3 regions of the Virgibacillus dakarensis genome follow, and region 3 is predicted to be linked to each of the others. Evidence: riboswitches for the same ligand, from Rfam matches in the RefSeq annotation. Region 3 holds a riboswitch; each other region holds the start of a gene.

Region 1 (3,141 bases), on a different contig from region 3:
AGCCTTCTGATGAATCGGAAATAGACGAATTGTTATCTGCTGAAAAATACGAAGAGGTTATTCAGGAAGATTAATCAGATAAAATTAGAACGCATTCGAGGCTGACTTTGCACTCCAATTAAAAGGTGTAGAGTCAGCCTTATTCGCATCATATTATAGTTGTAAGCAGCTTTTTGCTTGATTTGGTAAGGAGTGCTGTGGGATCATGACACATGAATCAGACAAAGTCATTATTGTTGAGGGGTTAACCGATAAAAAGCAAATCAAAAAAGTAATCACGGAGGATGTTGAAATAATTTGTACGAATGGCACGCTCGGTGTGGAACGGTTTGATGAGCTTTTGTATACGTATGATTTGGATAATAAGGATGTCTTCATTTTAGTTGATGAGGATGAATCAGGGATAAAGCTGCGTAAACAATTAGCACGGGAGCTCCCCCATGCAGAGCATATTTACGTAAACAGTGAATATCGGGAAGTAGCAACGACGCCTGAACAAATCCTTGCAACCGTATTAGTAAGCAAACGAATCGCGGTCAATCCGATATTTTTGGTGTAGGGTGATAGTTTTGCAACAGATTACAGACGAAACATTGACTGGAGATCATTATTTACTATATATTTACACCCCGTTTTGCGGTACATGTGCATTGGCAAGATCGATGCTGGACAAAATTGAAGCGGTGCATCATGAGGACATTTTTTATGAAATGAATGCTGCACTGCATCCCGATTTTATGCAAGATAACAAAATCGAAAGTGTGCCATGTCTGCTGATAAAACAAGATGGGGAAATCAAAGAAAGCGTTTATGCGTTCCGTTCGATCGGGAACATTTACAGTTATTTGCTGAAATATAAACCGGAGTTGTTCGCTAATAATTCATAATTAGCGGACTATTACTTTTTGCATTGACACGTGTTTCGGTAAGTGCTAGTATTTTACTTATCATTTTTAAATTAAATACGACTTATCTCTTATCTTGAGCGGTGGAGGGACTGGCCCTATGAACCCGCGGCAACCTTCAGGTGTATTTGAAAGGTGCCAATTCCTGCAAAGTAATCCTTTGACAGATGAGGGGACGTGAGACTTTTTATAGATACGTCTTTCTGTTCTCTTGCAGAAAGGCGTTTTTGGTTTCAATGGGCATAATAAGAGATATGTAAGAGGTTTTGATAATGAAATCAGCAATTCGCCGATTTCTTCCAATCCGACCTCTGGCTTCCGACCTCTGAAAATGCAAGGCGGATGCCGAGTTATTGCTAAGGAGGATTATTCGTGATTTCAATTGAAGGATTAAGCAAAATTTTTACATCCAATAAAAAGCAAATCACTGCCGTTGATGACTTAACACTTGCAATTAAGGAAGGCGGGATTTTCGGTGTGATTGGCTACAGTGGTGCCGGTAAGAGTACGTTTGTCAGATTGCTTAACCGGTTAGAGGAGCCGTCTAGCGGACGGGTTATTATAGATGATCAAGACATTACGGCCATGAATTCTAATCAGCTCCGGCTGGCGAGACAGGAAATTGGGATGATTTTTCAGCATTTTAATTTGCTATGGTCGCGGACAGTAAAGGATAATATTGCGTTTCCTTTGGAAATTGCTGGAGTGCCAAAAGCGGAACGGGAGAGGCGGGTTCGGGAGCTGATCGATTTGGTTGGACTTTCTGAACGGGAAAATGCCTATCCGTCACAGCTGAGCGGCGGGCAAAAGCAGCGAGTCGGGATTGCCAGAGCACTTGCCAACAATCCAAAAGTGCTGCTTTGCGATGAGGCTACCTCAGCACTTGACCCGGAAACGACCAACGCGATTTTAGATTTGCTGGTGGATATTAATAAAAAGCTGGGCCTGACGATTATTTTAATTACCCATGAAATGCACGTTATTCGTAAAATTTGCCGGCAGGTTGCCGTAATGGAAAATGGAAAGATCGTTGAACAAGGTGACGTGCTGGATGTGTTTTTACGGCCAAAGCAGCAAGTGACGAAAAAATTTGTTGAGCAGGTAATGGGTACACAGGATGAGAATGAAGGAATACAGGACTTGATTAATGCCTATGATCATGGAAAGATTGTTCGCCTTCATTTTATCGGGGAAACGGCAAACCAGGCACTGATTAGTCAAGTGGCGAAGAAATATAAGGTTGATATTAACGTTTTACAGGGAAAAATTACCCAAACGCAAGCTGGCGCCTATGGAACGCTGTTTGTACAAATAGAAGGAGAAACAGAAGAAATGGACAAGGCAATCGGCTTTATCACCAAAACCTCGGTTGAAGTGGAGGTGATCCGTGATGTTAACTGATTTATTTCCCAATTTGGATGTTGAGGACCTTTGGGGAGCAATCTATGAAACGTTTTATATGACGATACTTTCACTCGTTGGAACGTTAATCTTGGGGATCCTGCTCGGTTTGCTATTATACCTGACTGCGAAGGGTGGGATTTGGCAAAATAAATTAATTAACCTTGTTGTCGCAGCAATCGTAAACATATTTCGAGCGATTCCGTTTATCATCTTGATTTTACTGTTATTTCCATTTACCGACTTTTTAATTGGTACGATTCGTGGCCCCAATGCTGCCTTACCAGCATTGATTATCGGATCAGCCCCATTTTATGGAAGGCTTGTGGAAATTGCTTTGAAGGAAGTGGATAAAGGTGTGGTGGAAGCGGCGAAAGCAATGGGTGCCAAAACACGAACGATTATTTTTCGGGTGTTACTTCCTGAATCCATGCCCGCATTGGTTTCAGGGCTGACCGTAACGGCGATTGCACTGATTGGTTATACAGCAATGGCTGGTGTCATTGGCGCTGGTGGTTTAGGGAATTATGCTTATTACTTTGGATTTCAGCGGCGTAATTTTGATATTGTCTTTATTTGTACCGTCGTTATTGTTTTAATCGTATTTATTTTTCAGTTTATTGGCGACTTTATTTCCAATAAATTAGATAAAAGATAAAAAGGGGAGTTCATCATGAAAAAGATTTTAGCATTTGTATCTATATCGTTGGTACTCGTAATAGCAGCATGTGGCGGGTCTGATGAAAGCAAAGGTGACGATGAAAATACAACCATTAAAGTTGGGGCAACCAGTGTGCCGCATGCAGAAATTTTGGAAGAAGCAAAACCACTTCTG
Region 2 (3,141 bases), on a different contig from region 3:
TCTTCTTCACTAATGTCGTTGCCTTCCTCGGTTGAGGCAAAGCCACATTGCGGGCTTAGACATAGCTGGTCTAATGGCAAGTATTCACTTGCTTCTCCAATACGTTTTTTGATTTTTTCTTTACCCTCCAGTTCACCCGATTTAGTTGTGATGAGACCGAGCACAACGGACAAATCCTCCCTGTTCACATATTGGAGCGGTTCAAATCCTCCAGAACGTTCATCATCAAATTCCAAAAATAAGCCATCCACGTTCAGCCCGCCAAAAATGGTCTCGGATGCTGGATCATAAGCTCCTTCTGCAAAATAATGCGAACGATAATTCCCCCGGCAAATATGCATGGTAACCAATAAATCAGCTGGCCGTCCTTCAAGTGAATCATTAATCGCTTGGGCCGCGATTTTCTGCATATCTTCCGGTGTATAACCTTGCTCGCGAATGGCTGCTCGTCCTTTTTCCGATAAATAGGATGACCACGATGTATCATCAAGCTGCAGGTATCGGCACCCTAGATCATAAAATCCTTGAATAGCTTTTTTATAGGCATTCGTCAGGTCTGGGAGCAATGCTTCCAGATTTCCATAGACATTTGGATCAATGCTACCACGAAGCAACAGCATATTCGGACTCGGAATCGTCATCTTAGCCACATAATCAGATCCTACATGCGCTTGCAAAAATCGGAAATGATTAAGCATTGGGTGGTCATCATGAAAATCTACTTTACCTGTAACACGAATGGAACGATTTCTTGCTTCAATACCAACAAATTGCAAACCGCTGTCCGGATCGTAACCTTCCACACCAGTCAGTCCTTCCAAAAAATCAAAATGCCACCACGAACGGCGAAACTCCCCATCCGTAATTGATTTCAAGCCTGCTTCCTTTTGCTTTTCAATCAGCTTGATGATTTCCTCATCCTCAACACTGCGCAATTGTTCCCCGGTAATTTCCCCAGCGGCAAATTGGCTTCGTGCATGTTTTAATCGCTCTGGTCGCAGAAAACTTCCTACATGATCACCTCGAAATGGTGCTTTCTTTTCGATTTTTGTTGTTGTCATCCCAATCAGCTCCTAAAAAATGTAATAAAAAAATTCCTCCGATATGAAGGAACTATGGATAAATATAGTCATCTTCTTATCTTCCAAGCTTTCAAGCACTTGTTAGAATTAGCACCTTGCCCACGATTAGACAGGTTGCTGAGGCGTCTTTGGGCTAATCCCTCGACCTCTCTGGATAAGAACTGCTTGTATAAAAATGTTGAATCCATCATACCAGTTTGACGGGAAATTGCAACTGTTTTGTATTTTGAACTTTTTGGAAATATCTGTCCTACCATTGAACAAAGATAGTTTCGTGTTCACATTATTGCAAGATTACTTGAACCCTTAATGTCATGCATGGCTACCGCTTTTTTTTTTCGAATGTACACTTTGATAGATGGGAGGAAAGAATAAGGAATGGATTAATTACCTTACCCTATTCACACACGTCCCCATTCAATTTCTTAACATAACCGGTACGAGCGCCATCGCACCTCTAACCCCCTGTTCGTCGTTAAGCTCGGGTGCGACAATAAACGTATCGGCATTTTCAATCGTCAAATAACCATTCATCATTTCCAGGAACTTTCTCCGAATAAGCGGGTACAGCTGTTGCTGTTTCATGACTCCACCACCCAAAATAATTCGCTCGGGCGCTAGAATCAGGAAATAATTCATGATCGCTTGTGCCAGATAATAGGCTTCTAGTTCCCAGACATGGGAATCCGCAGCTAATTGATGCCCCTTTTTTCCATAACGCTTTTCAATTGCTGGACCTGAGGCAAGGCCTTCCAAACAATTTCCATGATACGGACAACCTCCTGGAAATGCATCATTTTCATGCTGCTGGATAAGCACGTGTCCCATTTCCGGGTGGCTTTTTCCAACATATGTATTCCCGTCTTGAACGTAGCCCGCTCCGATTCCCGTCCCGACGGTAATATACATACAGCTGTTTACATCTCGCCCTGCACCATATTTGTACTCCGCAAGTGCTGCAGCATTCACATCTGTGTCGATATATACCGGTACCTTTAAATCCTTTTTCAATTTTCCAAGCACATCATATTGTATCCATTTTGTTTTCGGCGTATTTAAAATCGTCCCGTATGTATCACTTTTTTTATCTAAATCAACTGGACCAAAACAGCCAATTCCAATTGCTTCTACTTTGTATTCACGAAAAAAATTGTTAACGTCCTTAAACGTTTCCTCAGGGTCTTTAGTTGGGAAGCTAGTTTTTGCAATGATATCTCCTGATTCATCGCCAACAGCACAAACGAATTTCGTTCCGCCAGCTTCTATTGCGCCTATGAGCATGGTTTTATCCCCCTTTTTACATCTTTGTTTTTTACGAATTAGCGATACTACTTTATTTTATAGTCCATTACCCTTCCAAAAACGCTGATAATTCCTTTACATCTGGAAACGAAATTTGGGTACCTTTTTTCGTTACACTCAATGCTGCAAAAGCTTGGGCCCGCTGGATCGCTTGCGCTACATTTCCATTTCGCACAAAAGAATGGGCAAAACAGCCAATGAATGCGTCTCCAGCTCCTGTCGTGTCAACTGCTTTTACTTGATATGCATCAAAGCGACGTATGTCATTACTAGTAACCCAAAGTACACCACGACGACCTAACGTGACAATGACATTTTTCACCCCGTTTTCGAGTAAAAAAAAGGCAGCATTTCGAGCCTCTTCATCTGTTTCTACCGCCATTCCTGTTATCATTTCTAATTCTGTTTCATTCGGTACAACAAAATCACACATGGAAATATACTTGAAATCCAGCTCTTTCGTTGCCGGGGCAGGGTTAAAAATAATGGGAATATGATGCCGATTACCAAATTCAATTGCATGGTAAATAGTGGGTAATGGAATTTCCAGCTGCAGAACTAGTAAACGACATTTTTTTAGTTTTTCGGCTGCTTGATCGACATCCTCAGGTGAGAGATACTGATTCGCTCCTTTTATAATTAGTATACGATTTTCGGAATTAGCATCGACAAAGATTGGTGCTGCACCACTTGCGACTCCAGGGACTTTCTGTACAAATTCCGTATCAATTTCATATTTTTTCAAGTTTTTAATCGT
Region 3 (3,141 bases):
GACGTAGGTCAGTTCGGTGTTGCGACAGGACGTCGCGGTTTTAACCGAACTTCCCCTTTTACCGATGTTGACTTATCGTACGGAGGCGGGTGTTGTCCACTAGCCGCTGGGCGCTGGAGCTGGACATGGCCACTCTTGATCATGAATTAATATCGCTAAAAATTATACTTTACTTATAAAAAGGAGACAAAAGGTTATGAATATCGGGATGAAATTTGTTATCATATAGTAAACCACTAGGAATTATTATGTAAAAATATATGTACACAGGGAGCTGTTTTATATGAAAGTTGCGCAAAACATGACAGAACTGATTGGCGAAACACCTGTTGTCAAATTAACCAAACTCGTCCCTGAAGGAGCTGCAGATGTTTTCATCAAATTAGAATCGTTTAACCCGAGCAAAAGTGTGAAGGACCGTGCAGCCTATAGCATGATCAAAGTTGCCGAAGACATGGGGTTAATTAAGCCTGGGGATACAATTATTGAACCAACCAGCGGCAATACCGGGATTGGTCTGGCGATGAATGCTGCAGCAAAAGGATACAAAGCCATCATGGTCATGCCGGATAATAGCACTTTGGAAAGAAGAAATATCTTAAAAGCCTATGGAGCTAAGGTTGTCCTGACCCCTGCAGATGAAAAAATGCCTGGCGCAATTAAAAAAGCACAGGAACTACAAAAAGAAATTCCTGACAGCTTTATCCCACAGCAATTCGAAAACGAGGCAAACCCGGATATTCACCGGACAACAACAGCACTAGAGATATATCAACAAATGGATAGGAAATTGGATGCTTTTGTTTGTACAGCCGGAACAGGTGGAACGATTACTGGTACAGGCGAGGTTTTGAAAGAAAAAATTCCAGGGTTAGCCATCACCGTTGCCGAACCAAAAGGATCACCTGTACTTTCAGGAGGAGAACCAGGCAAACATAAATTAGTTGGAACAAGTCCGGGATTTATCCCCGAAATACTTAATACCAGCATTTATGATGAAATTATGCAAATAGAAGACGACGATGCAGTTAACATCTACAAAAAACTTCCACGGGTGGAGGGACTCTTTATCGGGTTATCCGGGGCAGCAGCCGTTTATGCGGCAATTGAGGTTGCCAAACGTTTAGGAACCGGGAAGCAAGTACTCTGTATGGCACCGGACAGCGGGGAACGTTATTTGAGTATGGATTTGATTTAAAGTCTATGACAACTAACCAATGAATTATCGGTGCTGTTATAAATTTTCGATATTTCTCTTGACATTCGTTCGTTTCCCCGATATAGTATGGATTAAGTTTTTAATTAAATATGAATTTTCTTATCCAGAGAGGTGGAGGGACTGGCCCGTTGAAGCCTCAGCAACAGACATTTGTACTGTGCTAATTCCAGAAGCGTTAGGCTTGAAGATAAGAAGAGCTGTTGATGTAATAACGAACCCTCTTCTTACTGACAGAAGAGGGTTTTTGTTATTGGTAAAAACCAACTAAACAGGGAGGAATAAAAATGAAGCGAAATTTGGAAGAACGTCTACGTGATGGAACCGTCATTGCAGGGGAAGGCTATTTATTTGAATTGGAACGAAGGGGGTATTTACAAGCTGGTTCCTTTGTTCCCGAAGTAGCATTGGATAATCCTGAAGCGCTTAAACAAGCATACAGGGATTACATGAATGCGGGTTCCGATGTTGTATTGGCTTTTACATATAACGCGCATCGGGAAAAGATGCGCATTATCGGTAAAGAAGAATTGCTCGAACCATTAAATAGAAACGCAATCCGTTTAGCGAAAGAGGTTGCCAAGGAGCATCCGGTTGAAGAAGCATTGGTTGCCGGCAACATTTCCAACACTAATCTGTTTGATCCGGAAGATCCGGCATCAAAGGAACGGGTTCGGGGCATTTTTGCAGAAATGGTGCAATGGTGCAAGGAAGAAGGAGTTGACTATGTTAACGGGGAAACATTTTATTACTATGAAGAAGCGTTAATCGCCTTGGAGGAAATTACGAAACAAGGATTACCGGCTGTCATTACGTTTGGACTGATGGGCGAGAATATTTTAAGAGATGGCTACACGGTAGAAGAAGCATGCAAATTCCTTTCCGCAAAAGGGGCGCTCGTTGTCGGGATGAATTGTTTCCGTGGGCCTGATACGATGCAGCCATATCTTGCTAAAATACGGGAGCATGTCAATGGCTATATTGCCGGTTTACCGATCCCTTATCGAACATCAGAAGAGCACCCAACGTTTTTCAACTTGCCTGATGGCGGATGCAGTTGTCATTTACCGTTAGAAACGACTTTTCCGACCGCGCTAGATCCGCTTTATCATAATCGCTATGAGTTGGCGACATGGGCAAAAGAGGCAAAGGGTATTGGCCTTAATTACATTGGCCTATGCTGTGGGGCATCCCCAGCAATGCTGCGTGCCGTAGCAGAAGCTGTTGGTGTTGAAACCGTTAATTCCAAATACTCGCCGGACATGGAGAAGCATTTCTTGTTTGGAAAAGACAAAACATTGAAACAGCATAATTTGGACTATCGCTTAAAGGCCTAATAGGATGTTCAAATTTTACGAAGCAAACATGGGGTGATCTTTTTGACAAACGAATTACTGAAAGCTGTTCAACTTATTAAAGAAAAAGAGTGGGTTGACCTGACACATGCTTTTGACCCGGAATCGCCACACTTTTCCGCATTTGAAGCGGCTAAATTTGAAACATTATTCGATCACGATGACGGATTTTTTGCCCAACGGTTCACATTTCCCGGGCAATATGGCACACATCTTGATGCGCCAATTCACTTTGTCCGCAACACTAGATATTTAGATGAGCTGGATTTAAAGGAATTCTTTCTACCGCTCATTGTGATCGATAAATCCAGAGAGGCAGCGGAGAATCATGACTATACGTTAACGGTTGAGGATGTAGTAGCGTTTGAAGCGGAATACGGAGAAATCGAACCGGGTTCATTTGTCGCATTGCGGACGGACTGGAGCAAGCGCTGGCCTGATCAGGAAGCGTTCGACAATAAAGATGCTGATGGCAATAATCATGCTCCCGGATGGTCATTGGAAGCTTTGCAATTTTTATACGAAGAAAGAAAGATCAAAGCGGTTGGTCATGAAACTTTTGACACTGAT

The links. Region 3 has a riboswitch for S-adenosylmethionine ahead of CZ382_RS01915 (homocysteine S-methyltransferase family protein). Riboswitches for the same ligand answer to the same signal wherever they lie in the genome.
Region 1: another riboswitch for S-adenosylmethionine. It lies ahead of CZ382_RS21200 (methionine ABC transporter ATP-binding protein); the one in region 3 lies ahead of CZ382_RS01915 (homocysteine S-methyltransferase family protein).
Region 2: another riboswitch for S-adenosylmethionine. It lies ahead of CZ382_RS19055 (5-methyltetrahydropteroyltriglutamate--homocysteine S-methyltransferase); the one in region 3 lies ahead of CZ382_RS01915 (homocysteine S-methyltransferase family protein).

The regions. Positions count from the first base shown of each region.
Region 1 is NZ_LT732554.1:2,438,739-2,441,879, forward strand. It holds gene gcvH (glycine cleavage system protein GcvH) at 1-74, shown strand, start outside; gene CZ382_RS21190 (toprim domain-containing protein) at 206-559, shown strand; gene CZ382_RS21195 (thioredoxin family protein) at 570-887, shown strand; SAM riboswitch class I at 974-1,079, shown strand; gene CZ382_RS21200 (methionine ABC transporter ATP-binding protein) at 1,278-2,306, shown strand; gene CZ382_RS21205 (methionine ABC transporter permease) at 2,296-2,964, shown strand; gene CZ382_RS21210 (MetQ/NlpA family ABC transporter substrate-binding protein) at 2,980-3,141, shown strand, end outside.
Region 2 is NZ_LT732554.1:1,978,549-1,981,689, reverse strand. It holds gene CZ382_RS19055 (5-methyltetrahydropteroyltriglutamate--homocysteine S-methyltransferase) at 1-1,061, opposite strand, end outside; SAM riboswitch class I at 1,135-1,243, opposite strand; gene CZ382_RS19050 (ROK family protein) at 1,500-2,363, opposite strand; gene rbsK (ribokinase) at 2,431-3,141, opposite strand, start outside.
Region 3 is NZ_LT732553.1:369,269-372,409, reverse strand. It holds gene cysK (cysteine synthase A) at 284-1,198, shown strand; SAM riboswitch class I at 1,316-1,413, shown strand; gene CZ382_RS01915 (homocysteine S-methyltransferase family protein) at 1,504-2,553, shown strand; gene CZ382_RS01910 (cyclase family protein) at 2,596-3,141, shown strand, end outside.